DNA from 2 places in the Saccharobesus litoralis genome. Region 1 is predicted to be linked to the other one. Evidence: predicted binding sites of a transcription regulator. Region 1 holds the regulator's gene; the other holds the start of a gene.

What was found. The regulator MetJ, encoded in region 1, represses methionine synthesis genes. The targets are predictions, from matches to a motif close to TAGACGTCTAGACGTCTA.
Positions count from the first base shown of each region.
Region 2: a site for MetJ is predicted at 3,648-3,665, ahead of metK (methionine adenosyltransferase). Genes of this name have one in related genera too.

Region 1 covers NZ_CP026604.1:2,448,428-2,465,169, reverse strand. The annotation lists gene C2869_RS08620 (penicillin-binding protein 1A) at 1-218, shown strand, start outside; gene argA (amino-acid N-acetyltransferase) at 507-1,817, opposite strand; gene argH (argininosuccinate lyase) at 1,949-3,877, opposite strand; gene C2869_RS08605 (argininosuccinate synthase) at 4,116-5,327, opposite strand; gene C2869_RS08600 (ornithine carbamoyltransferase) at 5,467-6,375, opposite strand; gene argB (acetylglutamate kinase) at 6,410-7,192, opposite strand; gene argC (N-acetyl-gamma-glutamyl-phosphate reductase) at 7,192-8,205, opposite strand; gene metB (cystathionine gamma-synthase) at 8,468-9,622, opposite strand; gene metJ (met regulon transcriptional regulator MetJ) at 9,914-10,246, shown strand; gene C2869_RS08575 (hypothetical protein) at 10,799-11,005, opposite strand; gene C2869_RS08570 (DUF4097 family beta strand repeat-containing protein) at 10,998-11,822, opposite strand; gene C2869_RS08565 (lytic transglycosylase domain-containing protein) at 12,101-14,032, opposite strand; gene C2869_RS08560 (arylamine N-acetyltransferase family protein) at 14,153-14,977, opposite strand; gene C2869_RS08555 (heme biosynthesis HemY N-terminal domain-containing protein) at 15,378-16,550, opposite strand; gene C2869_RS08550 (uroporphyrinogen-III C-methyltransferase) at 16,547-16,742, opposite strand, start outside.
Region 2 covers NZ_CP026604.1:2,972,765-2,989,506, reverse strand. The annotation lists gene napA (nitrate reductase catalytic subunit NapA) at 1-2,456, opposite strand, end outside; gene C2869_RS10685 (chaperone NapD) at 2,474-2,746, opposite strand; gene napF (ferredoxin-type protein NapF) at 2,754-3,254, opposite strand; gene napE (periplasmic nitrate reductase, NapE protein) at 3,298-3,456, opposite strand; gene metK (methionine adenosyltransferase) at 3,799-4,950, shown strand; gene C2869_RS10665 (DUF4760 domain-containing protein) at 5,733-6,638, shown strand; gene C2869_RS10660 (Tex family protein) at 6,901-9,249, opposite strand; gene greB (transcription elongation factor GreB) at 9,379-9,852, shown strand; gene C2869_RS10650 (glutathione S-transferase family protein) at 10,086-10,748, shown strand; gene C2869_RS10645 (DEAD/DEAH box helicase) at 11,251-13,122, shown strand; gene moaA (GTP 3',8-cyclase MoaA) at 13,278-14,252, opposite strand; molybdenum cofactor riboswitch at 14,247-14,433, opposite strand; gene C2869_RS10635 (DUF1244 domain-containing protein) at 14,803-15,096, shown strand; gene rapA (RNA polymerase-associated protein RapA) at 15,160-16,742, opposite strand, start outside.

The DNA.
Region 1 (16,742 bases):
CTAAATCAGCGAAGCAAGCGCCTGCCAACATCATCACGGTTAGGATCGATCAAGAAACCGGTAAACTATCATCAAAAACGGATCATTCATCGCGCTTTGAGTACTTTATTGAAGGCACTGAACCGCATGAGTTTATTGATAACTCACCTTCCCCTGATGTGCTAACCGCTGAACTAGACGGTGAAGTTAGCGAAGCGGTTGAAGAAGGTATTTTCTAAGAACTTACGGTTTTCAATCTATCAAATAAAAAAAGGCGGTTAACTTATAGTCAAAGCTATCAGGTTTTAGGGGAAGCCGTCAAAGCTACCGCGTCCTGCTCACGCCCCTTACCTGCATCTATGCAGGCAAGCTTCGAGACCCCATAAGCATATGCTCTATTATGTGATTGGGGTGAGTAAGCGCTGACAATGAACCATAAAACCTGATCGCTTTGACTATATCAAATAAAAAAGGCGGTTAACTTAGTAAGTTAACCGCCTTTTTTTAAATCAGCTCTAACACCCAATTTATATCTGTTTCATAAAAACTTTCGATTTACGTTGAAAGTTATACATCTGCTGCTTACCTTCTGGTAAACGGCTAATCGGTTGTTCAACAAATCCTTGCTCAATAAACCAATGGGCAGATACCGTGGTTAAGACAAATATTGACTCTAATCCTTGTTTTTTCGCTTCGGCTTCCATCGAGTCCAATAAACGCTGCCCTCGATTACCACCACGATATTCAGGATGGATCACCACACAAGCCACTTCTCCAGTTTTCGCTTCAGGGTATGGATATAAAGCTGCGCAGGCGATAATCACATCTTCCTTTTTAATCACGGTAAACTGTGAAATTTCATTTTCCAGTAATTCGCGAGAACGTTTAACTAAAGTGCCATTTTCTTCAAGCGGTGCAATTAAATCGAGAATACCACCAACATCATCAATCGACGCGACACTGATCCGCTCACGATAATCTTTCGATACCATGGTACCGGCACCATCACGGGTAAACAGCTCTTGTAATAATGCCGTTTCGCTGGAAAAGCTAACACTGTGACAACGTTCAACACCCGCTTTACTGCAATTTAAAATAGCACGTAATAGCACACGTTGTGGGTGTGGCGTATCTTGATTAAGCAAACGATGCACAGTATTTAAATCACAACTACGGATCAACTCGCCAGCGGAATCAATTAAGCCATTAAATTCAGAAAAGGTGATCAGTTTATCGGCTTTTAACGCATTGGCGGTTTGTGTAGCTACATCTTCCAACGATAAGTTAAACACCTCACCGGTCGATGAGTAACCTAATGTCGAGATAAGTACAATGGATTCATCCTTAAGTTGCCTAGAAATGCCCTCACTATCAACTCGTCTTACTTCCCCCGTGTGTTTGTAATCAACACCATTTAACACGCCAATAGGTTTAGCAATAACAAAGTTGCCGCTACTGACCCGTATTTGCGCACCATGCATGGGCGAGTTGATTAACCCCATGGTTAATAAAGACTCGATATGAATACGCAACGAGCCTGTGGCATCTATCACCGCCGATAATGACTCTGTATCCGTGATGCGAATATTGTGTTCAATCTTTTGCTCTAGGCCGCGCTGCTCGAGTCGAGCATCAATTTGCGGTCTAGCACCATGAATTAACACTAGCTTAACGCCAAGGCTACGCAGTAAGGCAATATCGTGAATGATGTTAGAAAAATTAGGGTGTTGCACCGCTTCACCACCAAACATCATCACAAAGGTCTTACCCCTGTGGGCATTGATATAAGGTGCGGCATTTCTAAACCATTTAACGTAGTTTTGGTCGGCGTTTTCCATCATGATTTGCAAGCTTTATTAAAACTGAGTATGACAACTGAATTAGTCGTCGATAGATATAAATAGGGCGATATAAAAACATCGCCCTTATAACATTACTGAAATAGAGTGTGCAGGTCTAGCAATAAGCCTTAGCTACCTACATTGTACTCCATTGCGATCTCATCTTCTGGATCTTTACCTGGGCTTTGCTCGCTGTCTTCAATGATATTCTCAGCCAGTGAATCTTTATCAATCTTAGCAAAACCAAGTTTAGTGAAATAGTCTGGCTCGTAGGTTAATACAATCACTTTTTGTAGTTCAATTGAGTGAGCAAATTCCAGTAAATATTGCACCATAGCGCGACCTTGGCCTTTATTATGGAAATCTTGGTCAACCACAATTGAACGAATTTCTGCTAAGCCCGTTTGGTAGATATATAACGACGCACTACCAACCACTTGACCATCCACTTCAGCCACGACAAAGTTTTGAATATCATGGATTATATTGTCGCGTGAACGGTGTAAGATCTCGCCTTTATCAGCCCAGAAGTTAACAAGCGTAAAAATACGATCAACATCAGACATGCGCGCACGACGTACAGAAAGTGCGGCGGCTCGTTGCGCATTCAAGCGTTGCTTAACTTGCTTTAATGCAGTTTGAATTTGTTGTTTACCCGGTGCGCCAATGACATTAGCGCTTAACGTGCCGTTTTCACCCTGCACATTTTCTAAGGCTTTTTGCACTTGCACACGTGACGTACCACCTAGGGCTTCACGCTTATCTAAACAAGATTCGATTGATAAATACTGATATACATCGTTTTCGATCTTATCGCTGAACTCTTGTAACTGCGCTAATGTGAAGTCTTCTAGGGCGTGACCAGCATCAATCGCTGCTAATACCGCTTCACCAACAATATGGTGCGCTTCACGGAATGGAATATCTTTACCCACAAGGTAGTCAGCTAACTCAGTCGCATTCGAGTAACCTTGCTGAGCAGCCGCCAGTGTACGAGAGCGATTCACTTTTAAGCCATCGGCCACTAATACCGCCATTTGCATGACTTCTAACCATGTATCTAGTGCATCGAATAAGCCTTCTTTATCTTCTTGCATATCTTTGTTGTATGCTAAAGGTAAGGCTTTCATTGTGACTAACATACCAGATAATGAGCCGACAACACGACCCGCTTTACCACGAATTAACTCACAGGCATCTGGGTTTTTCTTTTGTGGCATCAATGATGAACCTGAGCTCACTAAGTCGCTCATTTCCACAAAGCCAGCTTCACCCGAGTTGTAGAAGATTAAGTCTTCAGCGAAACGCGACATATGCATCATGCTGATACTAGCGGTTGATAATAACTCGATTACGTGGTCACGATCCGAAACCGCATCTAAGCTGTTTAATGTCGCACAGCGGAAACCTAGGTTTTGTGCTAAGTTTTCACGATCGATTGGGTAAGCTGTACCCGCTAATGCACCTGAGCCTAATGGCGAAGTATCGGCACGGTATAAAGCGTCTTTTAAACGACCGATATCACGGTTGAACATTTCAACGTAAGCTAAACACCAGTGACCAAATGTCACAGGTTGTGCGCGTTGTAAGTGAGTGTAGCCTGGTAAAACTGTGTCTTTTTCACGCTCGGCTAACTCAGTCATGGCTTGTTGTAAGTTAACTAATGCCAGCAATAACTCGCCGCCAGTCTCTTTACACCAAAGTTTCAGGTCAGTTGCCACTTGGTCATTACGACTACGACCTGTGTGTAACTTTTTACCTAAATCGCCGGTTGCTTCAATTAATTTACCTTCAACCCAGCTGTGAATATCTTCAGCGTCTGAAGTTAAAATTTGTTTTGGATCTTGCTCAACCGAGTCTTTTAATTCGTTAAGCGCTTTATGCAGATCTTGTAATTCTTGCTGGCTTAATACACCAACCTGACTTAAGGCTTCAGCCCACGCCATAGAACCAACAATATCTTGCACGGCCATACGGTAATCTACCGGCAGTGAATCATTAAATTTCTTAAACTGTGCGCTTGCCGCTTCTTTAAAACGACCACCCCATAATGCCATGTTAGATCTCCTCGCATAAAAGGTAATGCTGGGCTTATCGGCTTTGATAAACCCTTAAATTTGGTTGAGCTTATTGCTTTTCTCACTCGACAATCAAGCTACAAAGCAAAGCAATAAACTCAGTTGAATAAATGGTAAAAAATCCTCTAGAGCAAACGCGCTAGAGGATTTAAGTTATTTAACCCGAAACAAATAGGCTAAATAGCCTGCAAAGTCGCCGCAAGCGACGACCTACAAATTATTTGCTTGCTTTGTTCAAAGCACCGATCCGGCTTGAAAGACTGAATAAACGAATAAAGCCTTCTGCGTCTTTTTGGTTGTAAACTTCGTCTTCACCGAAAGTTGAGAACTCTTCGTTATACAAGCTGTTTGGTGAACGACGTTGGATAACAGTACAGTTACCTTTGTATAAACGTACGACGATATCACCTGTGATTTCTTCAGCGAATGAAGCAGCAGCCGCTAATAAAGACTTAGATAGTGGCGTGAACCAACGGCCGTCATAAATCACGTGAGAGAATTCAAGACCAACTTGCTCACGGAACTTAAGTGAGTTTTTATCTAATACCATACACTCAAGCGCTTTATAGGCTTTCATTAATACAGTACCGCCTGGAGTTTCATAACAACCACGCGACTTCATGCCCACTAAACGGTTTTCTACGATGTCGATACGACCTACACCATGCGCTGCCGCTTTTTCGTTTAAGTAAACTAGAGACTCATGCGCCGATAACTTTTGACCATCAACGGCAACTAACTCACCTTTATCGAAACTTAATTCGATGGTAGCTGACTCGTCCGGAGCATCCATAGGATCAACCGTCATGGTCCAGATGCCTTTAGACGGCTCGTTCCATGGATCTTCAATTTCACCACCTTCGTGTGAAATGTGCCATGCGTTAGCATCACGGCTGTAAATCTTAGTTAATGAAGCAGAACAAGGAATGTTACGCTCTGCTAAGTAGTTAAGTAAGTCTTCACGAGAACGCATGTCCCACTCACGCCATGGCGCAATCACTTTTAATTGTGGCGCTAGCGCAGCGAAACAAGATTCGAAACGAACTTGGTCGTTACCTTTACCTGTACAACCGTGACAAACTGCATCAGCACCTACTTTAAGCGCAACTTCAACGTGCGCCTTAGCGATAACTGGGCGAGCCATTGACGTACCTAATAGGTATTCACCTTCATATACCGCACCCGTCTTAACGATTGGGAAGATATAGTCTTTAACAAATTCTTCTTTAAGATCAACAACGTGACATTCGCTAGCGCCTGAAGCGATGGCTTTTTCAACAATGCCTTCTAACTCGTCTTCGCCTTGACCAACATCAGCACAGAAAGCCACAACTTCACAACCATTGTAGTTTTCTTTTAACCAAGGAATGATAGCCGAAGTATCTAAACCACCTGAGTAGGCGAGTACAACCTTTTTGATATCTGACATGAAATTACTCTCTTTGTAGGTCGGGTTTTAACCCGACATTACCTTTTACATTATCGGGCAACAATTGCCCGACCTACAAGGATGTAGGAAATGCCGAAAATGTATGGAACAATTTTTCGGCGACCTACAATAAATACAATTATTTTAGCAGTGTCATTAACACGGCGTTTTGCGCATGCATACGATTTTCCGCTTGCGCCATTAAGATAGATTGCTCACTATCAACCACTTCATCAGTCACTTCAATACCGCGGTAAACCGGCTGACAGTGCATAAAGAATTTAGCACCTAAGTCACTCATTAACTTACCTGTAGTCTGATATGGCGCAAAAATTTGCTTGATGTCGTCAATCGACTTGCTGTCACCCATGGAGATCCAAGTATCATTATAAATCGCATCGACCCCTTTAGCCGCCGCAACATCATTACTGATAATAATTTCACCACCGTTTTTAGCGGCTAATTGCTGAGCAAGCTGAACAATTTGCGCGTCTGGACTATAGCCAACTGGTGTAACAGATACCACTTTCAAACCTAAAATAGCGCCAGCCAGCATGAGAGAATGAGTGACATTATTGCCATCACCAATATAAGCCAACGAGGCGCCTTCTAAACTATTACCTCGCGCTTCATACAAAGCTTGGTAATCGGCAATCGCCTGACATGGGTGATATAAATCACATAGCGAATTAACAACCGGCACGCTCGCAAATTCAGCTAACTCAGTTAAGGTATTGTGACTAAATACACGCGCAACAATACAATCAACCCAGCAAGATAAATTCAAGGCAAAATCTTTAACAGACTCACGCTTACCTAAGGCACCATTTTGTTGGTCAAGATAAACTGAGTGGCCACCCATTTTGGCAATACCCACATCAAAACTGACTCGGGTACGCAAAGATGGCTTTTCATAAATAGTGGCGACTGATTTACCCGCTAATGCTTGCGAATATTTACCCGGATTCTGCTTATGATCCGCTGCCAATTTAACTAAATCTAAAATCTGCTCTTTGCTTAGATCTTTAGTTGATAAAAAGTTTTCCATTTCGCTACCTGTTTTGACGAGCCAAAGCCTTTGGCTATTCAGCTACAACTGTGGTGCCGCAATCTTTGCTAGCTAACCACTGTGAAATAAGTTTGGGTTCACGCCAGTTTAAAATACCAATTGGCGCTTGTAGGGTTTTAGCCGTAGTTAATGCCGTATTAACTTTAACCACCATGCCATCAGTGATAACACCTTCAGCGATCAATTGATCGGCAACATCACGCGTCATGGTTGGGATAACTTGTTTATCACCATCCAAAATACCATCAACGTCTGATAACAAAACCAACTGGCCATTTAAAATCTTGGCGATGGCTTCTGCCGCTTGGTCGGCATTAACATTAAGTAATTGCCCGTCAGCAGTTGCGCCAATTGAACTCACTAGAGGTAAGTAACCACCCGCTAACAAATGCTGGATAAGACCAGCTGAACCTTGCGCGACCTCACCAACGCACCCTAAGTCAGGATCATTGACCTGACATTGAATATCAGCACCATCCGCTAAACAAACACCTACCGGCTTAGCACCCACTTCGATACCCACAGCCACCATTTGCTTGTTAGCTGTCCCCGCTAAACCACCAACCACGTAGGGCATGTGTTCAGTTGGGGTAATACGTAAACCGTCTTTCTTTTCGCTTTTGTGACCTAAATCAGCCAAGAGCTTTTGCACCAAAGCACCGCCGCCATGGACCACAACCACTGGCTGACTTTGACTAATTTGATCTAATTCTTTTAAAAAAGCGCGTAAACAGTCGGCGTTTTCTAATAACGCACCGCCGACTTTAATCACTAAGGTTTTTACTGCTGAGGTCATTAAATAAGACCTTTGCTTGATGCATAACCAAAACGTAAATTAGCACACTGCATGGCTTGGCCTGCGGCACCTTTTAATAGGTTATCGATAGCCGATACAACCACTAAGTAACCAGTTTGCGGGTCAAGCTGCCAATGAAGATCAACAAAAGGTGTACCTTCAACATCAGCAATTGATGGCCAGCTTTGACGTAAACGCACAATCGACTTACCTTCATATGCGCTCGCATAGGCTGCGTTTACTTGATTTTCACTAATGCCTTCACGTAATTTCAAGGTAATAGTCGCTAAAATACCACGCTTAAAGTTACCTAAATGCGGCGTAAAAATAACCGGATGGTCTAAATGTTCAGCAATTTCAGGCTGGTGTCTGTGACCTAATACGCCGTAAGGGTTTAAGCTAACTTCACAATAGCTAGACGTTAAGCTAGCACGACGGCCTGCCCCCGATACACCACTGGTTGCATTGATAATAGGCAGTACATTTGAATCAATAAGATCCGCTTCTTGTAACGGCTTAAGTGCTGACAAAGACGCTGTAGGGTAACAACCTGGTACTGCAACAATATCGGCCTTACGAATGGCTTCGTGGTTCCACTCAGCTAAACCATATACAGCTTGCTGTAATAACTCTGGGTATTTGTGGTCGAAACCATAGTATTTTTTGATTACATTTAAATCAGATAAACGATAAGCACCTGATAAATCAAAAACAACTGCACCGTGATGACGTGCTTGTGCTACCCATTCAACACTCGCTGCATGTGGTGTACATAAAAACACCGCATCACACTCAGACACAATTTTGCCAATTTGACTTTCGGCAATTGGGATCAAAGTGCGATCAATCTGATAAGCAAACTGGCCGTGAATAGAAGAGAACGGCTTGTATGCGTCTGCGCTATTTTCTGATACGTACAGACCCGCAATTTGAAACTGTGGATGTTTATGAACTAATGCAGCTAATTCTGCACCTGTATAACCACTTGCACCAACAATCGAAACTCTAATCATCTTCTGCTTCAATCCTTATTTTGACCCAATTTTACAACTTAACTACCTTAGCTAAGTAAATGGCCGACTATTTTGAAAAACCGCATATTCTAGCAGCGCAAAATAAAAAAGCGATGAATATTTGGCCAATTAAAAATATGAGTATTAAAAACGACAAAAGGAAAGCCTTTACGGGCTTTCCTCCACTTTTGTTAGTCTAGATCTAAATGAATTTTTATTCAATAAAAATGAATAAAAATTTAAATTAAATGCATTTTTATCTCTAAACTAATGAATCTAGCGCTTGCTTCACATCTTCAACAAGCTCATCGCCATCTTCAATACCAACCGAGAAACGCATCAAGGTTTGGCTAATACCTGCCTTTGCTTGCGCTTCGGCATCCATAGCAGCATGGGTCATAGTGGATGGATGACAAACTAAGCTTTCTGTACCGCCTAACGATTCAGCTAATGAAAAGTGCTCTAACGCATCAATAAATTGCGTAACTTGCTCTACACCACCTTTAAGTTCAAAACTTAACATGGCGCCAAAACCATGCTGTTGTTCTTTGGCAATTTCATGCCCTGGATGGCTTGGTAAACTTGGGTGATACACAGTATCAACTGCGGCATGACCATCTAATAATGCCACCAGTTTATTGGCATTTTCTTGATGCTGACGCATACGAGGCACTAATGTACGCACACCACGCAAGGTTAAATAGCTGTCAAATGCACCGCCAGTAATTCCGATACAGTTTGCCCACCAAGCTAGTTCTTCACCTAACTCTTTGGTTTTGGTAATTAATGCCCCAGAAACCACATCTGAATGACCATTGATATATTTAGTTGCTGAATGCACAACAATATCGGCACCTAAAGTTAATGGTTGTTGACACACTGGCGTTAAGAAAGTGTTATCAACGGCAACTAATGCGCCTTGTGCTTTAGCTTGAGCACAGATTTTTTTAAGATCAACAATGCGTAATAAAGGGTTACTTGGCGTTTCAACCCAAATTAATTTTGGCTTAGCGGCAATCGCGGCATCTAACTCAGCTTGGTTAGTCATGTTGATAACTTTTAATTTAAAGTTACCTTTGTCCGCTAAATTAACGAATAAGCGATAACTACCACCATAGCAGTCATGCGGTACCACTAATAGATCGTCAGGGCTAAGTAATTGCAAAGCAAGGTTGATCGCAGCCGTACCCGTAGCGGTAACAATTCCATGCTCGCCTTGCTCAAGCTCTGCTAAGGTTTCCGCTAAAATATCGCGAGTCGGGTTACCACAGCGGCTATAATCGTATGGGCCTTTTTTATCAAAGCCAGCGAAGGCGTAAGTCGAAGACAAATAAATGGGCGGCACAACCGCAGCGTAATTTTTATCGCTTTCAATACCACCGCGTACCGCGATAGTTGCTAGAGTTTTCTTGCTCATGGGATCCTACTAGGAGTTTTCAGACGTCTATACGGCCAGAATTTAGCCTTTGCAGCCAACGGAGTCAAACCGATTTAGGTATATATGCCATTAAAATAGGCAAAACGACATTTAATGCGCTACTTGACGAAGCATATCGGCAAGTTAGAATAAAACCTAGATTTATATTGGGGTAGCTTTGCTATACCTTGTAAAGCAGTTACATAATAATACTCAACCCTGTTAAAGCAACTGCCGAGCTATCCGCAATAAAAAATAGATAGCAAGTGGCACCAGCACTAAGAAAATTTTATGGCAAAGTGGAACGGCAAATACATACATCCCTACGCGGAACACGGCAAAAAAAGTGAACAAGTCAAAAAGGTCACGGTCAGTATTCCGGTAAAAGTGCTTAAAGTACTCACTGACGAAAGAACCCGCCGCCAAGTGAATAATCTGCGCCATGCAACCAACAGTGAATTATTGTGTGAAGCCTTTCTCCATGCGTTTACTGGCCAACCGCTACCATCCGATACCGATTTAGAAAAAAACAATCCGCATAAAATTCCAGAACTAGTGCGCGAAATTTTGCAAGAGATGGATGTCGATATTAGTGATGAAGATGCACTAATTGACGAAGAGTAATCTTGGTGGGTGAGGCTTTTACCTTACAAGTTCGCTCAATATAGTCTTCTCGCTCAGATTTTATGGTTCATTGTCTGCGCTTACTCTCGACTTTGCTTACATGGATGTAAGTACTTAGGTTTCGTCTGGAACTAGTACCTTTTCAATTTAATTTTGATTAGTTGAAAACATTGGTGATCACTTTCACACTGAGCGCGAAGCAGTCGAAGTGTCGGTAAATTAGAAAGTAATAAGACTTCGACAAGCTCAGCCTGAAGTTGTTTATTTAATCTAAATATGGCTAAAAACATCACTAGTGATAGTAAATTATGCGAGTGATTCAACTGATCATTTCTTTCTGGAAACAGTACTAAAAACCTGCCCCTAAAACCCGATCGCTTTGACTATAAATAAGTCAGTGACATTAATAACAACCAATCCTTAGCAAGCTTACACTTCAACTTTACAACCCGCGGAAAAATAAATTTAATTTTGATCAAATTTATTTGGAACTAATCCAATAACCACGAGTCCTGAATATTGTGATTGAAATGTGTTTGTATATCTCCCCTTTTATATCCCATTAGCTTTTGCTAATGGGATTTTTTTAGCCTTTTTGTGCATACCCAGATGTTTGCCAAGACGCCACCAAAATACAGCTTCAAAAACAATACCAAGAATAATAAATACCGCACCCAAAGGTGCCGCGCCTTGGCTCATAAAAATTAACGCAATAGCTAAACAACCAAGCGTTACTAAAAAACGTATTGCGCTAGCCATTTTGCTCTCCTGAAACGTTAACATTACTCAAACTAACCTCGCCAGAACCATCTTGGATGAGTGTAAAGCTGTTAGCTTGCTTGATCCTAATATCGCCTGCTCCATCTTCTACGCTAACCGAGCCCTGAATATGACTTGCATTAATATCACCTGAGCCATCATCAATATATAGCTGGCCAGTAATATTTTTGAGGGTTAAATCACCCGAACCATCTTTAATTTGCGTATCACCGGTAATATGAGATGCATCGATTTGCCCAGAACCATCCTCGATATTAACCTTACCAGACACTGATGTAATCTTAATATTTCCACTACCATCATGAACATCAACTGGGCCATTAATATCATTTAAAAATAGGTTACCAGAACCATCTGTAATATTAAGCGCTTGATAATTACCTTTGATCGCCATATCGCCACTGCCTTGTTTGACACTAAGCAACATGTTTTCTGGCAGGGTAAGGGTTAAATCAATTTTTTGCGGATTACGCCAGCTGTAATCGAAGCTGGTTCTTTGATTGGAGTCGATATAAATCACGCCCTCGTCTCGCCGAATGCGAATAACTTGGTCTGGATCAATATGTTTATCTATCGATTGGATCTTGGCGACTAACTTAATTTCAGCAGCATTAGCATCCGTTGTGATATTCAGGTTACCGGCATCTGCATCAATCAGCAGTTGTTGAGCTTGTTTAGGGTCAATATCAATGTGATGGCGCTTGCTATGCCAGTCTTGTTTATCTCCAATAACAACCACACAACCGGACAACGTAACAAACGCACTGGCTAACAGTGCAATAATAGGTGCTTTCATAACTCAATCCCTTATCTAGTATAGTCTTCTCGCTCAGGTCTTATGGTTCATTGTCAGCGCTTACTCGCCCCAATCACATAATAGAGCATATGCTCATGGGGCCTCGAAGCTTGACGGCTTCCCCTAAAACCTGATCGCTTTGACTATAAAATTAACAAAACTAGACAAGGTACTTCATTATTTATACCAATTATAAATAAACCTTAAATTTCAATTAGATAAACAACTTCCAGTAATAAACAACAATATATGAAAGGTTAAATAAGCTAAAAGTTAGCTTATTTAACCACACCCATTTTTTTGTTAATTATCGGGGTAAATAAGTTTTGCTGATCGCCTAATAACTGTGAGTAAACTTGCTGGTAAGCCAAAACACTTTTTACGTATTCACGGGTCTCTTTGTAAGGAATAGTTTCGATCCACAGATCGAGATCCATCTCTTCGCCTTGTGGTACCCACTTACGCACCCTATGATAACCTGCGTTATAAGAAGCAATCGCTAGTGGTAATTCATCGTCTACTTTATTTAGCAACTGACGCAAATATTTGGTACCCAGCTTAATATTTGTCGAGGGGTCATAAAGTTTACGGCTCGACAATTTTCGCCCTGCAACCTGTTTTGCGGTAGCCGGCATTAGCTGCATTAAGCCACGCGCGCCAGCACTCGAATGGGCATCTGTCATAAAAGTACTTTCACGCCGTGCGACAGCAAACGCCAGTGAAGTAGGAATTTTGTATTGCTTGGCATAATGCTTAAATTTAGATTCAAATGCTAACGGAAAACGCAGATCAACATCATCTAAATAACCGGCTTGCGAGATAGTTCGCAAGGCTTGATCATGCCATTGCCAACGCGCGGCGATAATAGCTGCGGTGGCTTTTTCGTCTTCACTCAAGGTCCGCTTGTAGTGCCACCACTCGCGACGCGCCGAGGTATAGCGCTTCAACTGTAAAAATTCAAATGCACGTTTGGCACCCGGAGCTTCAGATAACTCCTCTAGCTGTTTATAGTGTGCTTGGTAAGGGTAGTTGTTTATTTGAGTTTGTTGATCAACCTGCGCTGCCGCTAAAAAACCATAGTAGTGGCGTTCTTTAGCAATTTGCTTAAAACGGTTAACAGCCGTGTGTTTAATACCGAGTTGCTTTTGTGCGCGCGACAACCAATATTGGTTAGACAACTCTGCCATCGCCTCTTGTGGCAAACTTTGCACAAAGCTAGCAATGGCGACCCAATCTTGCTGTTTCAACAATATAGCTAAATGCCAATGTCTAAGCTGGCTGTCTAATTCATTGACTGGGATATGTTTAAAGTAATCTAAGCCACGCTCATCACCTTGGCTTGCCAACGCTAAGGCAAATTTTTTATTAACTGCCAATGCCTGTTCAGCCGTAAATGCGTAGCGCTGCTGAGCGAGCTGCCAAGTCGCTATGCTTTTATCTTCGTTACGCCATATATAGCGCTGCAAGCCGTACGCGATCATCGGTGCGTAATCATTTGAGCGTTTGAATTGACTAAGGCGAGTCACTTGCCCCGGATCACGTCTCACTTTACGCCATAATTGCCCCCATGCCTGATCTTGCTGCGGCAGCAAGCCAATAAGATAAGGCAATAAAGTATGCTTGCCGCCTGTAGCGGCTAATTCAATACGCTTTTTAATGTGTTCTACTGAACGATAACCTGCATCTTGCCATTGTTTAAACAAGGGATCACAAGCTTTGGGTTGTGACTCGCCCACAACCCACAGATCAGCGATTTGTTCAGCGATCACACTCACCTTGCCACCAATCGCTAATTCGGAACGCAGCTTATAACAGTTTAATTCAGCACTAGAGGTTTTACGAAAATCATACAGGTAAGTGACAGCTTCACCTTTTTTACCAAGGTACTTCAGCCAAGCACTGCGTACCGGCCACTCTAATGGTGTTCCGGTATACAGATTTAAAAACTCTCGAACCCGCTGCTTATTTTTTAATGACGGATAGCGTTTGAGGTAAGCCATCTCAACATAAGGAGCAAGCGGGTAATCACCCAATTTTTGTAAAGCGGAACGATAAGATTGGGTACGGCCTTTACTGGCGTCATATTCTGCGGCGGCAAATAGCTTACGTTTTTCTTGTAAAGATAGCTCTTTCGCTACCAGTGTTGGGCCACTCCAAGCCACACCCAAGATTAAGAATAACGTAATAAGCCGTTGTTTAATCAAATGCACAATCCTCTCTTATCAAGTACTTCACAGGCGTCGTAATAACTATAGCTATACTCTACTACCATTGACTTAAATAACCGCGTAAAGTTTTGTGTAGTGATATTGCTGACTGACAATCACAAGCTATGTCATCGCCACATCAAACAAAATTTGGCTTTGCTCATCATCAACCGCTAAACCAAACCACTGTAATAATTGCTGTTTTAACTCTGCCGCGGATTGTATGACATAGGTACTCACTTGATTATCAAGCTCACACTTAACTTGATTATCGACCAAACGCACACGACCATTAGGTTTGTAAATAGCCGCTATGAGTTTATGAGTACAAATAGATAGGTGTGACGTGCAATTGAAGTGATTAGGTAAAATATAATCGACATAAGCTTGCTCGACCAAATCAAAACTAAACAAGTTAAGCCAATCGGAGCTGTCCATTAAACAGGTTTGCATAATGTAAGTCGCTTCCGCCTTCTCGCAAAATGCCGGATCGTGTTGTTGAATGATGCGAAAGCCAAATCCAGCTTGCCAATGCTCAATATTAAAACTCAGCGGAATGGGCTCAATTATGTTGAGCCCTGTAAATCCGAGGTCGACCAAATAATCGACGCCATCAATATCGACCAACAAGATCATATGGGTTTTCGGCCGAACCTCTTCATAGCCAAACATAGGCCGAGAGGTTAGATATTTAACATTAAAGCCGATTTCACACAGTAGATCATGAAACGCACCGTTTAATTCATAGCAATAACCACCACGGTTAAGCTCTACCAGCTTTTTCATCACATGCTGCTTATTTAACTCAACGCCCTTATTCAAATGGACATCGAAGTTTTCAAACGGGATCGCAAAGGCGTGTAAACGATGTAACTCGGTTAGAGTGGCTAAATCTGCTTGCGGCTGGTCTACGTAACCAATACGTTTTAAGTAAGCCTGATATTTCATGTTCTATAACCATTATCACTATGCTAGAAATGCCACTATCAACCCAATGACGACGAAAACTAGCAATACCATGATCTATAATTGGCGATTATAACCACGAACGAGAGTGATAAATAAGCATAAAATATATGTTATGCAATATCAGTTGAACAGGAGGTGTAGTTAGATTTTTTGGTTATGCTAAACCGCGTTTCTTAACAAAATAACAACAACTTGGCTTAGATTCAAACTCTTGTCCTATCGATTTTTGTAAAAAATCAGATCCTTAATAACCACGATCCCTTAGTAAATAGTTAGGACTTGTATGAAACAAAATCCAGTAACTCGATAGCTCTAATACGTATTAAAGTAAATTGAATTAATTAAACCTGTCGTACTCGACTTACATAAAAGCCAAAGACTAAGCAGCGAGCTTAACCCCTTTTTTATAACAAGAAAGTGCTTGTTGTGGCTGTTGTAAATGCTCTAACACATCAGCTAATTTAAAGTAATGCTCGGCACTCGGCTCGTGACGGATCACTATGTCTAGCGCTTTGCGTGCTAATTGCCAATCACGTGCACCACAGGCGACATAACCTAAAGCGGAAACAAGTAACATATTATCTGGCGATTTCTTAATTTCTTGCTCTAACCAAGCAATTAACTTTAACGGTTGCGGAAAGGGTACTCGTTTAATTGTTTCAAGTAACTCTGGAGTTAATTGGCTTTTCGCGGCTTTCAAAATAAACTTTTCCGCATCGGCGGCAAATCCAGCTTGGATCATTGCATTGACATACAAGCAACTTAACTTATCTGGCCACTCACTGATTTTATTAACCGCCGCATACAAACGATGTATTTGCTTTAAATCCTTAACTTGCACTGCATCTTGATACAAGCCTTGGTAGGCATTTTTTACAAAGTTTTCAAATATTTCACTCGGCAAGTTAGTGTACTGTTTTACACGCTTTAACAACTCACTTAATGCCAAATAGCGCCCTGCTTCGTTATACAGCATGGCCAGTAATACTAAGGTTTGGCTTTGTTTGGGATCTTTTTTCAATAAAGCTTCGGTTTTCTCGATTGCCTTATTAATTTGCCCTTCTTCTTTTAATGTATGCGCAATGGCCAGCTGTTTTTCAATTTCACTACCTTGTTCAACTGCGCGTAAACTGTATTGCGCTTGACGTTCATATTCGCCTTGCTGCTTAGCAGCTTCCGCAGCCAACAGATAATGTGATTTTTTAATAGGGCTTATTTCTGCCGTTTGACAACTTAACTTCTCAGCTGCTGCATATTCATGGTTTAACAACGCCTCAAACGCCGTTTCAAATTTAGTTAAGACTTTGCTATAGCGGCGTTTTTTACGCCAATCTCGGGTCAATTGCCCAGCATGAAAAAGTCCAAAAACAATATTTAGTACAATGCGCAAAGCGAAATAACCAAACACCATCATCAAACCTAATGCGACCACAGTTGTTTCCAACGTGGTTTGCCCCATCGCAATTAACACGTAGCCCTTATCACCCCAAAAAGTCGAGCCGATAAACAAAACAATGCTAAAAACCAGAAAAAGACCGATTAAGCGGATCATAAAATAGCCTCGCTCTCATCTTCAGTGGTTGAGCCTGGCTGATTCGGAGTTACTTGCAGTTCTAGCCCGCCATCGCTGGATTGCGTTGGTTGCTCAAGTGTGTCTGATTGCTTCTCATCTTCAGAACTGACTCCAGTTTGTGGCTCACTCGCTTGGGTTGCATTGTCACTGTTTTCGTTTTGAGACTCTTGG
Region 2 (16,742 bases), 520 kb from region 1:
TCTTTTGATAACGGGTCTGTGGCATCCAATGTCACTTTATTAACTAAGCGACTCGCATCAAACCAAGGCATAAACACTAGACCCTTAGGTGGCTTGTTGCGGCCCCGTGTTTCAACTCGTGTTTGCACCTCACCGCGCCGAGAAACAATTTTAACTAGGTCGCCTCGGCGCATATCACGAGCACGCGCGTCATCTGGGTGCATATATATCAATGCATCGGGTATGGCTTTATAAAGCTCGGGCACACGTTGAGTCATTGAACCTGAATGCCAATGCTCTAACACCCGTCCTGTAGACAACCATAAGTCATATTCTTCATCAGGAGATTCTGCTGGCGGCTCGTAAGGCAGAGCAAATATCAAGGCTTTACCGTCGGGTTTGCCGTAAAACTCAAAGTCTTTCCCTGGTTTAACATAAGGGTCTGAACCTTCTTTAAAACGCCATAGCGTCTCTTTGCCGTCAACAACCGGCCAACGTAAACCGCGCACAGTGTGATACACATCATACGGTGCTAAATCATGAGCTTTGCCGCGCCCAAAGCTGGCATATTCTTCAAACAAACCTTTTTGAATGTAGAAACCAAATTCGCGCGCTTCATCATTTAAGCGATCGTCTGGGATTTCATCTAAGCCATACTTATTGACCTTGCCGTTGGCATACAAAATATCGAACAAAGTTTTATTACGATATTCTGGTTTTTTCGCTAGCAAATCAGCAGGCCAAACATCTTGCACCTTAAAACGCTTTGAAAATTCAACTAATTGCCATAAATCAGATTTAGCCCCTTCCGGCGCTTTAACCATTTGATACCAAGCTTGAGTACGACGCTCAGCATTACCATAAGCCCCTTCTTTTTCTACCCACATTGCGGTTGGTAAAATTAAGTCTGCCGCTTGCGCTGTGACAGTTGGATATGGGTCTGATACCACAACAAAGTTTTTAGGATTGCGATAACCCGGATAGCCCTCTTCCATCATATTGGCAGCCGCTTGCATATTGTTATTACACTGCACCCAATAAAAGTTCAGCTTGCCATCTTTTAACATACGGTTTTGCAAAACCGCATGGTAACCCGGTTTCGGCGGGATAGTCCCTTCAGGTAATTGCCAGATTTTTTCGGCATAATCTCGGTGAGCTTTCTTGGCTACCACCATATCAGCCGGTAATCGATGAGCAAACGTGCCAACTTCACGAGCCGTACCACAAGCTGATGGTTGACCGGTTAATGAGAATGGGCTGTTACCCGGCGTAGATATTTTCCCGGTTAATAGGTGAATGTTATAAATCAGGTTATTAGCCCAAACACCGCGCGTATGTTGGTTAAAGCCCATCGTCCAAAAAGAACAAACTTTGCGCTTAGGATCAGCATATAACTCGGCTAATTGTTCAAGCTTATCAACAGGTACCCCTGATAATTTAGACGTATATTCGGCTGTGTAAGTACTAACAAACTCGGCATATTGCTTAAAATTGATCGGAGTAGATGAACCTGCCGTTTTATTGTTATTTTTCGCTTTGCGCTCTAACGGATGCTCAGGGCGTAAACCATAGCCAATATCCGTTTGCCCTTTAACAAACTTAGTGTGCTTATTAACAAAGTCTTTGTTTACCTTGTCATTTTGAATAATGTAATTAGCAATATAGTTAAGAATGGCTAAGTCAGTTTGGGGGGTAAAAATCATGCCGTTATCGGCTAAATCAAAGCTACGGTGTTCAAAAGTAGAAAGAACATGAACCTTGACATGCGGAGCGCTTAAACGACGATCGGTAATACGAGTCCATAAAATAGGATGCATTTCTGCCATGTTTGAACCCCACAGCACCATGGCATCTGTTGCTTCAATGTCGTCATAGCAACCCATAGGTTCATCGATACCAAAGGTACGCATAAAACCACCAACAGCTGATGCCATACAATGACGAGCATTGGGATCAATATTATTTGATAAAAAACCCGCCTTATACAATTTAGCGGCGGCATAGCCCTCCATCACTGTCCATTGACCTGAACCAAACATGCCGATGGCTGTTGGGCCAGAATCACGTAAGGCTTTTTTGGCTTTTTGTTCCATAATGTCAAAAGCTTCTTGCCAACTGACGGGTTCAAAATCACCATTTTTGTCAAATTTACCGTTTTTCTTACGTAATAATGGCGTGGTTAAACGGTCTTTACCGTACATAATTTTAGATAAAAAGTAGCCTTTAACGCAGTTTAAGCCTTTATTAACCGGTGATTTGATATCACCATGAGTGGCTACAACTTTACCGTCCATAACACCTACGTTTACGCTACAGCCCGTTCCACAAAAACGACAAGGGGCTTTATCCCATTTTAGTTTGGTAAATTCACTACTTGTAATTAAGTTACTGGCTTTTGCGGGTACCGCGACACCGGCAACGCCCGCCGCGGCAGCTACCGCATTGGCTTTGATAAATTCTCGGCGATTGATAGTCATATTATTCCCCAGTGAAATTAAACTTGTTCTGTTAAAAATTGGTGGTATACCGGCGCCAAAGTCAAAATGGCGCTATCTTGTTTGATGTCATCAATGGTTTTACCAATGCGATTTTGACTATCAGCTTCAATCGTAAAAACAATTTTGCCTTCATCACTTACCGCGTGAATTTCGCTGCCGGCTTGGCTTAAAATGCTGTTTTGCACCTTTTGAATTTGTGCCGGTATCGCCTGAGCAACAAAACTGGCTACGTGGTACTCGGGCTGGCTCGCTTCTTGTACTGCGGACATAGCTCATTTACTCCGTGGTAGAGGGTTGAGTTAGATTAAAGTCGATTGATTGCTGCGGGCACGACTCAATACAAGCGCCGCATTGACTGCAATCGGTCAGGTTTATTTCAGGTTTAGGAATAGCTGAATCGATATAACGAAAGTGAATGGCCCTGGAATCACACGCGTCTCGACAGCTTTGACAATAAATATCATGACTGGCAAAGCATTTATCGTTGATTTGAATATTGGCAGACCAGGGTTTTTGGCTCTTGTCATCAACAAACATGGCCTTGCTGCAAACGGCAACGCATTTTTGACAAAATGTACACTCTGCAGTTGAAAAATCAGCTTGTGGCCAGCCTTGTTTATCACGCTTTAAAAGCTGAGTTTCACACGCTGCAATACAATCACCACATTGATCACATAAATTGAAAAATGTTTGCTCATCTTTCAACCAAGGTAAACGCATGGCTGGCTGCCAATGACGCTTACCGGTTAAAAATCCGCGACGGCTACGATTAATCATGCGGGTTAGACCTTGCCATTCCTAAAATAGTCATCCACCAGACTTATGCGCCTGGAGGACCAAATAACAGTTGGCTAATCCACACCATAAACCCATAGCCACCAACAATAATGATGGACAAAATGGGGGCGAGAAAAATAGTCAAAAACAGAAAGGTATTTCTTTCTCGGCTCTTCAACTCTGAAGTTTGTTCTTGGTTCATAGATCACCTATCTAGCTTCTTTGCTGGTGATCAAATTAACAACTCTTAAAAAAGGAACTTTGCGTGAGATCAATTTTTGGCCAGCGACTTGAATAGAGTCAGCGTTAAGCTCAATTGATCTGATCTACATCAAGTTTTACCGCGTATCGTCGATAGCAAACTAGGCTTAGACGTTTTCACATAAAGACGTTTAGACGTCTAGACGTAAAAACTTGCAAATTAATTTAAAATGAATACACTGTGCGCACTTTGTCGATGGCTAAAAAACCATCGAAATAACCGACTTATCCAGTCAACTACTTGTTAGTTTGCTAAAGACTGCTAAACCAAGAGGATAAAGCCATGGCTAAACATCTATTTACTTCAGAATCAGTTTCTGAAGGCCATCCGGATAAAATTGCTGATCAGATCTCTGATGCCGTATTAGACGCCATCTTAGAGCAAGACCCAAAGGCTCGTGTTGCTTGTGAAACTTATGTTAAAACCGGCATGGTCATGGTAGGTGGTGAAGTAACCACTTCTGCATGGGTAGACATTGAAGAACTCACCCGTAAAACCGTGCGCGAAATTGGTTACGTTCATTCCGACATGGGCTTTGATGCTGACTCTTGTGCCATTCTAAACACCATTGGTAAGCAATCACCTGATATTAATCAAGGTGTTGACCGTTCTCGTCCAGAAGACCAAGGTGCCGGCGACCAAGGTTTAATGTTTGGTTATGCATCGAACGAAACTGACGTGTTAATGCCTGCTCCTATTACTTACTCTCACCGTTTGGTTAAACGCCAAGCAGAAGTACGTAAAAACGGTACTCTTCCTTGGTTGCGCCCTGACGCTAAATCACAAGTTACCTTTGCTTATGAAAATGGCGTAATCACAGGTATTGATGCGGTAGTTTTATCAACCCAGCACTGTGACAGTATTTCTACACCTGACTTACGCGAAGCCGTAATGGAAGAAATCATCAAGCCTGTGTTACCAGCAGAATGGTTAAATGCTGAAACCCAATTCCATATTAACCCGACCGGCCGTTTTGTTATTGGTGGTCCTATGGGTGACTGCGGATTAACTGGCCGTAAAATCATTGTAGATACTTATGGCGGTATGGCACGTCACGGCGGTGGCGCTTTCTCTGGTAAAGATCCATCTAAAGTTGACCGCTCTGCAGCTTATGCGGGACGCTACGTAGCCAAAAATATTGTTGCGGCAGGTTTAGCTGACCGTTGTGAAATTCAAGTGTCTTACGCGATTGGCGTTGCAGAACCAACCTCGATCAGTGTTGAAACATTCGGTACTGGTAAAATTGCCGAAGACAAGTTAACGGATATCGTGCGCGCTAATTTCGATTTACGCCCGTATGGTATTTTAACCATGTTAGATTTAGAGCGTCCTATCTACCAAGCTACTGCTGCTTACGGTCATTTTGGTCGCGAAGAATTTCCATGGGAAAAAACCGACAAAGTTGATGCATTAAAAGCAGCTGCTGGTCTGTAATAGGCTCAAATTTAGCTTTAGTAAATGTTAGTTAGCCTAACAAATTGATTAGGCTAACATTTTAAACTTAACAACTACCCCTACCTCATAACCCAAGCGCCTCTCGTTCAATTGAGCAAAGTACCACTCCCTCATTGCCACTATGGCTTTCTACTTTAGCTACTAATTTGAGACTCCATCAATTCACGTTTTCATTCTAACTTGGATTAAAATAGGATCCACACCCAGAGGACGTGGTTTTAATTTTTAATAAAATCTTATTCGTAAACATTTAAAGACAGTTTAAACACTTTAAAATACGTTTAAATACATTAATCGCAGTGTAATTGTTGACGAACTAGTTATTGTTGCGGTAAATTTAGATCAAAGTTAATTTCTACTCTGTAGCAAGAACTGATATTAATAACTGTCATTTAAGCGCAATTAAACTACGCTTAAATGTACTAAGAGTATATTCAATAATATTTATGCCGCTCAAATAAATTGCAGGGCTGATATATAAAGTTATATACTCTCGCGCCGATAGCCTATAATAGGTGAGGTAATCTAAATTCGTAAAGCTTACGTATAAATAAGTTATACGAATGTATTTTAAGGAGATTGTTATGAAAAATATATATTTAAACAAAGCCATTAATGGGACTGCTCTAAGTCCTTCTATTGACGAAGGCTATTTAGACACTCCTTTACAAGATGGATATCTTGACTAATATCCATTCACACTTAAGTACTAAGCCTCCTGTTGGAGGCTTTTTGGTTTTTGGGATACTGCGAGTAACACAATGGAAGATCATTACACAATATCGGATACCATTAATTCCATCATTAAACGCGAAGCAAACTTTTTCAACTACACATCAATAGCAATAAGTTTATTAATAGCTACTTTTGCATGTGGTGCGAATGGGCATTCTGAAGGGTTCTATGCTGATAATAAATTGATATTTTGGATAGCTTCTTATTTATTCTTCTTTATAGGAGTGTTTGTTCCTCTTAATAAAGCAAAATTTTTACCTTATGGTAAACGTTTTTTTTGGGGTGGTTTTGGTGTTCTAGGGTTAGCACTTTTATTCTTAGTAGTAGCTATTTGGCAAAGTGCAATCCCTCAAGGTGGTGCATCAAAAATGAATTCAGAGGCAATAGACCTGCTTGGTTATACATCAGCAGGTGCTCTTGTGATATTAGGGTGGTTCGTCCAGCATCAATTGACTAGGCAACACAACAAGACCAATCACTCTCTAAATGTGTTATTGCAAATGCGCGTTTCGGAAGAATTTCAAGAGCAAACTCGCTTAGCCAATAGGTATTATCCTAGTAGAAGCCATACAACAATAAGCAAGGAAGACGTCGAAACATATCACTCAAGTAATACAGTCTTAAGCAATACCGACTTAACTGATACACAAAAAAAAATTCAAAGTATATCTGCTCACTCTTACTTACTTAACTACTATGAATTTCTAGCTTATGGCATAAAATCAGGTGTATTGGATGAGGAGTTGTTGTTTCAAACAATTGGGGCTGTTGTTATTGGTCACTACCAAAGAGCTGAGCAAATAGTTTCCTATGCTAGAAACAAATCAAAGAAAACTTTTTCAAATCTCGTTGAACTGGAAGAACGATGGAAAGAACGCCGAGACTTTGATTGCCTTCAGCTTGATAAAAAACAAAAAAACAAAAGGGGCTAGTAGCCAATATTGTTCAGGCTTGAGGGGGAATTACTTCTATCGTCAATTATACACTAATTAAATGAGTCAAAGGACAGCCAAATAGTGTAATTCATAGCTAACTAAAATTTTATAGATTGTGCTCAGAAATCGGTATTTTTACCCAAACTTCCACCTAAAAAAGATAATATTGATGCAGGTCGAATCGGGTAGTATGAGAGACAAAATATAAGCGGTGTGCGACATCGAGCCACCGCTTATAAAATCAAGGGGATTGAATTAACTACTTTTTAGCCTTAGCAAACGCTTCAGCAAAGGCGTTACCCATAGCACCGCCACCTAGGCTATTACCACCAAAACTCTTCTGACCACCGCCAGATTTACCGCGGTTGTTACCAGCACCACGTTTGGTTTGATTTGGATTACCTTTCGCTTTATTGTCGCTCGCTGTGGCATGAACTTCGTCATTTAAGCGCATAGTAAAACCAATACGCTTACGCGCCACATCCACTTCTGTGACTTTCACTTTAACTATGTCACCCGCTTTAACTACTTTGCGCGGATCATCAATAAAGGTTTCTGACATGGCTGAAATATGTACTAGGCCGTCTTGATGTACGCCGACATCAATAAAAGCCCCAAAGTTGGTCACATTGGTCACCACACCTTCTAACTTCATTCCCACTTTTAGGTCATTAATGGAGTCCACCCCTTCTTTAAAGGTGGCTGTTTTAAACTCAGGGCGCGGATCGCGTCCCGGTTTATCTAACTCTTTAATAATGTCAGTAACCGTCGGCAGACCAAACTTTTCGTCAGTATAGTCAGCCGCTTTTAACGCTTTTAATTTAGTACTGTTGCCGATCAATTCGTTAACCGCGACTTGGTTAGCCTCAACAATTTTCTTAACGACAGGATAGGCTTCTGGATGTACAGACGAGGCATCAAGTGGATTGTCGCCATCAGCAATGCGTAAAAAGCCAGCACATTGTTCAAATGCTTTTGGCCCTAAACGTGTGACTTTTTTCAACTCACTACGATTTTGGAATCGGCCATTACTGTCACGAAATTCAACAATATTTTGCGCTAAGGTTTTATTTAAACCCGAGACACGAGTCAATAATGGAACGGATGCCATGTTTAAATCAACACCCACCGCGTTAACACAATCTTCCACGACAGCATCTAGCGCTCGCGCTAACATGCTCTGGCTCACATCATGCTGATACTGCCCCACACCAATAGACTTAGGCTCAATTTTTACTAGCTCGGCTAATGGATCTTGTAAACGACGCGCAATAGATACCGCACCGCGCAATGAAACGTCCATATTTGGAAACTCAAGCGCAGCTGTCTCACTTGCCGAGTACACAGATGCACCCGCCTCGTTAACCATAACTTTAACCAGCTTTAATTCGGCTTCGTCTTTCATTAATTCGCCGACAAGCTTGTCAGTTTCACGCGAACCTGTACCGTTACCAATACTAATCAATTGCGCTTTATGTTTGCGAGCTAAGTTAGCTAAAGTACGTTTTGATTTATCCCAAGCATTTTGTGGCTCGTGTGGATAAATAACCGCGGTATCTAATACTTTGCCGGTATTATCGACAACCGCGACTTTAACCCCGGTACGTATACCCGGATCCAATCCGATAGTGGCTTTAGCTCCCGCCGGTGCCGCCATTAATAAATCTTTTAAGTTGGTCGCAAATACTTTAATCGCATTGTCTTCCGCACCATCACGCACTTGGGCAAAAAGCTCCGTTTCCATATGCGTGCTAATTTTTATGCGCCATGTCCATTTGATCACTTGCTTTAACCAAGTTTCCGCAGCTCGGCCTTGCCATTCAAAACCATAATGGTCAGCAATCATCACTTCAACGGCAGAGTGGGTTGCGCCTTCTTCAGCTTGCGGATCAGCATTAAGTGTCGCGGTTAAAATGCCTTCGTTACGCCCTCTAAACACGGCTAATGCTCGATGCGATGGAATGCTATTAAGATTTTCAGAAAACTCAAAGTAATCAGCAAATTTAGCGCCTTCTTGCTGCTTACCTTCAATAACGGCGCTATCTAGCGTGGCGTTTTGCCATAAATAGGTTCTAATCTTTTTGAGCAATTCAGCATCAACGGCAAAACGTTCCATTAAAATATAGCGAGCACCATCTAATGCATCTTTGCCAATATTAATATTGTGCTCAGCATTCAAATATTTTTCTGCTTCGTTGTCTGGGTTTAACGTTAGATCTGCCAATAAGCTATCTGCCAAAGGTTCAAGGCCAGCTTCTATCGCTATTTGCCCTTTGGTACGACGCTTAGGTTTGTAGGGTAAATACAGTTCTTCTAAATCAGTTTTACTGGTTGCCGCTAAAATTGAACTTTCAAGTTGTGGCGTCAGCTTTTCTTGCTCTTTAATGCTTTTTAAAATCACTGCGCGTCGTTCATTTAATTCACGTAAATAAATTAAGCGTGATTCCAACGTACGTAAGTGACCATCATCTAAACCACCCGTCACTTCTTTACGATAACGGGCGATAAACGGCACCGTTGCACCTTCATCTAATAGCTTGACCGCGGCGGCAACTTGCAAAGGTTGAACATTCAGTTCTTGGGCAATAACCTGAACTATTTCTGACATACATGTGTCCTGTAGCTAATGCTATCCACGTCTTTGTCGGACAGCTAAACTGGATTTTATCGATAATCCATCGTATATATGGACGATTGGTAATAATTCTAGAGCAGAAAACCGGAAAAACGAGGAAAAATGGCGCGCAGTAATCACATCACACGTGAAGGGTGGGACGTATTAGAACGGGAGCTAAGATACCTCTGGAAAGAAGAGCGCCCAAAAGTGACCCAATCTGTCTCTGAAGCAGCAGCACTAGGCGACCGCAGTGAAAATGCCGAATACATTTATGGCAAAAAACGACTACGTGAAATAGACCGTCGCGTGCGTTATTTAACTAAGCGCTTAGACGAACTGCAAGTGGTGTACCCCAACCCTCAGCAAGAAGGCAAAGTCTATTTTGGCGCTTGGGTTGATTTAGAAGACGATGATGAAAACCAATATTGTTATCGCTTGGTTGGCTCAGATGAGTTTGATCCCAAGCAAGGTTTTATTAGCATAGACTCACCAATGGCACGCGCATTAATTGGCAAGCAAGTGGATGATGAAGTGTTAGTTAAAACACCTGACGGCGACAAAGTTTATTACGTTAATGCAATTCGCTACAAATAAACACGCTCGACCGTTTAACAATCAGGCACTTTAGATAGCATTGGGATCCTTAACTTCAGCCTCATAATATAGTCTTCTCGCTCAGGTCTTATGGTTCATTGTCAGCGCTTACTCGCCCCAATCACATAGTAGAGCATATGCTCATGGGGTCTCGAAGCTTGACGGCTTCCCCTAAAACCTGATCGCTTTGACTATAAACTTATATCCACATTAACATAAATTAAGGACATCCTGTGTTACCCATTGAACTTGTTAGTTTTAAATTGTGCCCTTTTGTTCAACGCTCAGTTATTACGCTTAAACAGAAGAACATTGAATTTGCCATTACTTATATCGATCTGGCCGATAAACCGGACTGGTTTTTAGCCATGTCACCACTTGGCAAAGTACCTGTATTGAAATATGGCGACGAGGTATTGTTTGAATCAGCCGTGATTAACGAATTTCTTGACGAGATCACACCGCCGACATTAATGCCTTATGAACCAATCAACAAAGCCAAAGATCGAGCTTGGATAGAATACACCAGCCAATGTTTAATGAATCAGTATACGTGGCTTAACGCCACAAACGCAGCTGAGGAAGATAAACAGCAAACCGCACTGCATAGCAAACTGACTCGTTTAGAAGCGCAAGTCCCAGAGCAGGGATTTTTTAATGGTGACGACTTCAGCCTAGTAGACTCTTCCCTTGCACCTTTTTTCCATCGTTTCGCTATTTTGCAAAAGCAAAAAGGTATTAATATTTTAGCGAATTATCCTAAATTGCAGGCTTTGTCTGAGCAGTACATGGCATTGGATTCGGTTACCCAATCGGTAGTGGCAGATTTTGACAGCTTATTTATCGATTATTTTGCCAAGCAAGATAGTTATATCGTTAATAAGCCGAACGCCTAAGACCTGTCGTTTGTTCAAAAACCGCAGTAAGCCACTTAATATTTAAAAAGTGGCTCTTTATTTTGTAACATTTCAGTCTATTTTTTCACCAACCGCTTGCACTTTAATACAATTACTGTATTATGCGCGCCATTCCGACAAGTGCTGGGGGACGCTCGCTCTGAGCCATTTTAAGCCATAGTCGGTTAGCAGCCCGAATGCTGCAGTCTCATAGAGACATTATAAACCGAGGTTTAAAGCGCCTACCGCAGCATGAAAATTCTGCCAAACGCAATTACCATTTGCCAAACTAAGACTGAGATGAGCCACATTTAATGTGCGCCAACAACAGTACATATTAAGGTACTGCTAATCAATGGGAAGTCTTACACAGGTTCTTGAACCTCATTTCTGATCCTGCCATTAGAAGGCAGGCAACATGACAAGACTAGAATATCTGCGCCTTGATTGCTTGCAATCGAGACGGGCTGTTGTTGTCTTGCGTATCTAAAAGAGAGAATAAATGACTGATACTACTACTTCGGTTCGCTTTGACGAGCTTGGCCTTGCTGACGAAATTTTAGCTGCAATTACTGAAATGGGTTACGTTGAACCAACCCCAATCCAAGCTAAATCCATTCCTGCATTATTAGAAGGCCATGACGTTTTAGGTGAAGCACAAACAGGTACAGGTAAAACCGCTGCATTCGGTTTACCTTTGTTATCTCGTATTGATGCTAGCGTACGCGAACCGCAAATGTTAGTTGTCTGCCCAACTCGTGAGCTTGCTATTCAGGTAGCTGAAGCAATCACTGATTTCGCGAAAAAGATCAAAGGCTTATTTGTCGCTACTGTTTATGGTGGCCAATCTTATACACCTCAACTTAAAGACTTAAAGCGCGGTCCGCAAATTGTCGTCGGTACACCAGGTCGTATGATGGATCACATTGCCAAAGGGCGTCTAAAAATGGACAGCTTACGTGCCTGTGTTCTCGATGAAGCTGACGAAATGCTAAACATGGGCTTTTTAGAAGACATTGAGTGGATCCTTGAAAAGTTACCAGAAGATACCCAAATGGCGTTTTTCTCGGCAACTATGCCTGCACCTATTCGTAAAATTACTAAGCAGTTCTTAAAAGATCCTGTACACGTTAAGATCCCTGTCGTTAAAGCCGCTAAGCCTAACATTACCCAAAAAGCTTGGCGTGTTAGCCGTATAGGCAAAACAACCGGTTTAGAGCGCATTGCCGAAACGGTTGATTACGATGCGATGATCGTTTTCGTACGTACCCGTAATGATACTATTGTATTAGCGGAACATTTAGTCAGCAAAGGCTTCCCTGCAGCTGCACTTAATGGTGATATGCAACAACAAGATCGTGAGCGTATTGTTGACCAATTAAAAAATGGTCGTATTTCGATTTTGATTGCCACAGACGTTGTTGCTCGTGGTCTTGACGTTCCGCGTATCTCGCACGTTATTAACTATGACTTACCGCATGATTCAGAGTCTTACGTACACCGTATTGGTCGTACTGGCCGTGCTGGTCGTGAAGGTGAAGCTATCCTTTTCGCAACAGGCCGTGAAATGCGTAGCTTGTTCCGCTTAGAGCGCGCAACTGAAGGTAAAATTGAACAATTCAATATGCCATCAGCCGAAGAGCTAGGTGCATCACGCATTCAGCGCACTCAAGAACAGTTACAAGCGGTTGTTGAAGGTAAAGAATTAGAGAAATTCCAAGAAGTTGTCGCTAAAATGGCTGAAGAAACTGGTTTATCTGTAGAAGAGCTAGCAACTGCCATGTTATTTGAACGTCAATTCAAATTACCTTTATTCCCGAAAGCCGATCCGGTTGAACGTGAGCGTAATGACCGTGGCGGTCGTGATGGACGCGATGGCCGTCGTGAATTTGGCGGTCGAGAGCGTGATGGTCGCCGCGAAGGTCGTGGTCGTGGCCGCGATGGTGAGCGTGGCAACCGTCAACGTCGTGACAATGCTGACTTTGATACCTACCGCTTTGAAGTGGGACGTGACCACGGTGTACGCCCAGGTGATATCGTCGGTGCTGTTGCCAACGAAATCAACCTTGATTCGTCAAACATTGGTCAAATTAACTTATACGGCAACCATGCCCATGTTGATTTACCTAAAGGTATGCCATCTGCGCAGTTTGATAAGTTACAAACCGTATTTATCCGCAAGCGTAAGATCTCACCTCAGTTAGTAAAAGGTAACAAAGGTGGTAGTGATGATGATCGTGGTAACCGTCGTAGCTTCGAGCGTAAAAGCAAAAAGCCACAAGGCAACCGTGAATTTGCTGTGAATCGCGAGCGTCGTTTCAGCGATGACGGTAACCGCAGTGATCGCAGCGGTCGTGGTCGTCCTTCGTTCTAAGTTGATTGCTTAAAGATAAGCCTTTAGCTTATCTTTAAATACAATAAAAAAGCCGACGTAAGTCGGCTTTTTTATTGGAATATTGCAAAGGTAGTGAGGGTTTATATTAATAACTCAAACGTTTTGAACGGTTGAATTGATAACCACTTGCTAAATTAGCCACCAAGCATAGCTAAATGCGTAGTCGCTCCGGTATTTTGATTATGTAGATCATGACTAGCTGTTTTATCATCAAGCAAGCGATATAACTGAGCCACTAACTCATCTAGCTGTTCGTCGCTTTGTAGCCATTCACGAACACTGTAACCTTGCTCAGCAAATAAGCATAAATGCAATTTACCTAATGCACTAATACGCAAACGGTTACAGCTGTCACAAAAATCTTTGCTGTAAGGCATAATTAAACCAATATTGCCCTGATAGTCAGAATGACTAAACTCTTGGGCTGGGCCGGCGTTTTTGTGTTTAATTTTTTCAATCCAGCCTTGTTGTAACAAGGTTTGCTTAATACCGTCACCACTGACATGACGTTTGGCAAAATACTCTTGGTTGTCACCTGTCTGCATCAACTCAATAAAGCGCATGGTCACCTTGCGGTTTTTAACCCAAGCCATAAATTCCGCAAGCTGATTATGATTAAAACCTTTTAACAAAACTGAGTTAACCTTAATGGTTTTAATACCCAACTCTTCTGCCATTTCTAAGCCACGAAATATTTCATTCAGTTTGTCAAAACCGGTTATTTGCTGAAATACTTCTGGGCGTAAGCTATCTATTGACACATTAAGGGCATCTAAACCGGCATCCGCCCATTGTTCAATCTTTTTCGTCAGGTTATAGCCATTAGTGGTTAAGGCAACGGTTTCGATACCCGGCGTTTGTTTAACGGCGCGGATAATCTCAGGTAGGTCTTTACGTAAGGCGGGTTCACCACCAGTTAAACGAATTTTACTCACACCGGTTGCCGCAAAGCCAGCAACAAGGCGACGGATCTCGTCTAATGTCAAAAAGTCTCGGTCACTATCACATTGGTAGCCATCAGGCAGACAATATTCGCACTTAAAATTGCAAACATCAGTGATAGATAACCTTAAATAACGAAATTTTCGTTGAAAGTTATCAGTAAGCATTCTCTGTTAACACCTTTCCAAATACGGGAGGTGATGGCATTTCTTTCATCACCCTGGAAAACATCCTTTAACCCTCTCGCTCAGTTTTTATAATACGAGACAACTACAAGACGTTTTCGGCTTAACTCTCATTACAACTTTTAGTTGTGGTAGACAATCAAGCTCGGAGTTATCGCATAGCAACATTGCTAAGCGGCTATTATTGTACCCCTATTCGCCAGATATTTCATCTGTGCAATTGTTAAGTCTATTTATAGTCAAAGCGATCGGGTTTTAGGGGAAGCCGTCAAGCTTCGAGACCCCATGAGCATATGCTCTATTATGTGATTGCGGTCGCCTAAAGGGATTTAGGTGTTAGGACGACGCAGGAGCCAAAGTCGAGAGTAAGCGCTGACAATGAACCATAAAATCTGAGCGAGAAGACTATTTATCTCCTTTGATAAAGCGCAGTATACTTGTCGAGTAAATTATTCTATTGATCTAGATTGCACTTTCTATTGCCAATACGGCTTTAAGCAAAACTAGAACGCTTTTTCGAGGTATTTTTATAATGGAACAAAACGATAAAATTGAAGCGGCGGTATTTCGTCGTTTATTAGCGCACTTAGATAGCCGCAAAGATGTGCAAAATATTGAACTCATGAACCTTGCTGGTTTTTGCCGTAATTGCTTATCTAAGTGGTACGTTGCCGAAGCCGAGAAATTAGGTCAAGAAGTCGATGCCGATGCGGCGCGTGAGTTGGTCTATGGTATGCCTTACAGTGAATGGAAGGCCAACCATCAGTTACCCGCAACCCCTGAACAGCTTGCAAAATTTGAAGCGATTCAAGCGGCGAAAAAATAGTTTCTGTAAATGAGCATTTATGCTTACAAGCAATGTAAGCATAAATGCTCACCCACGACAAACTTACTGATGGCTAACCACAATTAAGCGCACTGCATCTAATTGCACACCCGCTTGGCCGATATAGTCTTTTAGCTCAGCGCGTTGCTGCTCTAACGCGGTCAATTCTACATCACGAATGCTTGGGTTGACTTGTTGCAAACTTTGCAAGCGGCTTAATTCAGCAGCCAATTTCACTTCTACCCTTTCTTGCGCTTGCTCAACAATTTGTTGCATTTGTTGCTGAGCAATACCTTCACCGACACCAATTAATTGATGCACGGCGGTTTGCAGTGCCGTTGCCAACTGCGAAGCCGTTTGCTTGTTTACCGGCTTAAGTTGTTTATTAAATCCTTCGTACGCCACTTTAGCAGCTAAATTATTGCCCGATTTATCCAGTAATAAACGAACTGGAGTTGGCGGTAAAAAACGTCCTGGTTGCAAATGTTTAGGCGCTGCAGTTTCAACGACATACATTAACTCAACAAAGAAGGTTCCTTCTGGGAGCGCTTTATTAGGTAAAATACTCACCGCATTATTACCCACTTCACTACGGGCAATCATGTCAAAGCAACCTTGCACCATAGGGTGATCCCAGCTAACAAAGCGCACATCATCGCGTGTTAACGCGGTTTCACGATCAAAACTAATCGTCATGCCTTCATCGGTCAATTCTGGAAAGTGCGGCTCTAACATATGCTCAGTTGGCTTAACCACCAAGCACTGGTTACCTTTTTCCTCTTGCTGCACTCCATATACATCAAATACTTGAAACATAAAGGCGATAAGACTGGTATCGTCATCCATTTCTAAAATCGCGTCAGCAATGGCTTCGCCGTCAGTTCCTTTCGAATTAAGCTCGAGTAGAATATCGCGGCCTTGTTCCATTTGTTTATTCAGATCAGTAATAATCGCTTGCGCTTGATCAATGAATGGCGCAACAACCGCATCATCATGCTCTAATTGGAATAATGCATCTAATAAACCATCCGCTTGCTGCTCAAATACATTAACCCCAGCAGGACAAGTATCGGCAAACGCATTGATCCCTTGGTGCAACCACTTGAACATGGATTCAGACGCAGTGCCACTAAAGTAAGGAATATGAATATCGATATCGTTACGCTGACCTATACGATCTAAACGACCAATACGTTGCTCTAATAAATCAGGGTTAAGCGGTAAATCAAATAAAACCAACTGGTTAGCAAACTGGAAGTTACGCCCTTCAGAACCTATTTCTGAACAAATTAACACCTGACAGCCTTCTTCCATATCAGCAAACCAAGCTGCGGCTCGGTCTCGCTCTATAATGCTCATGCCTTCATGAAATACTGCTGAGTTAATGCCTTGTAAAGTACGAAAGGCTTTTTCAAGCGTTAACGCGGTCGACGCCTTGGCACAAATCACTAAATACTTATTGGATTTGTCAGCCTTAATTTTTTCACTTAACCAATCAACTCGTGGATCAACTAACCACCAAGGTTGATCTTCATGGCCTTCTGCTTCATATACAAATTCAGGGGTCAATAAAGCCGCAACATCTTGCACTTTAGGTTGATCTTGATGACGATTTAACCACCAGCGGGTAGATGACAAATACTCTT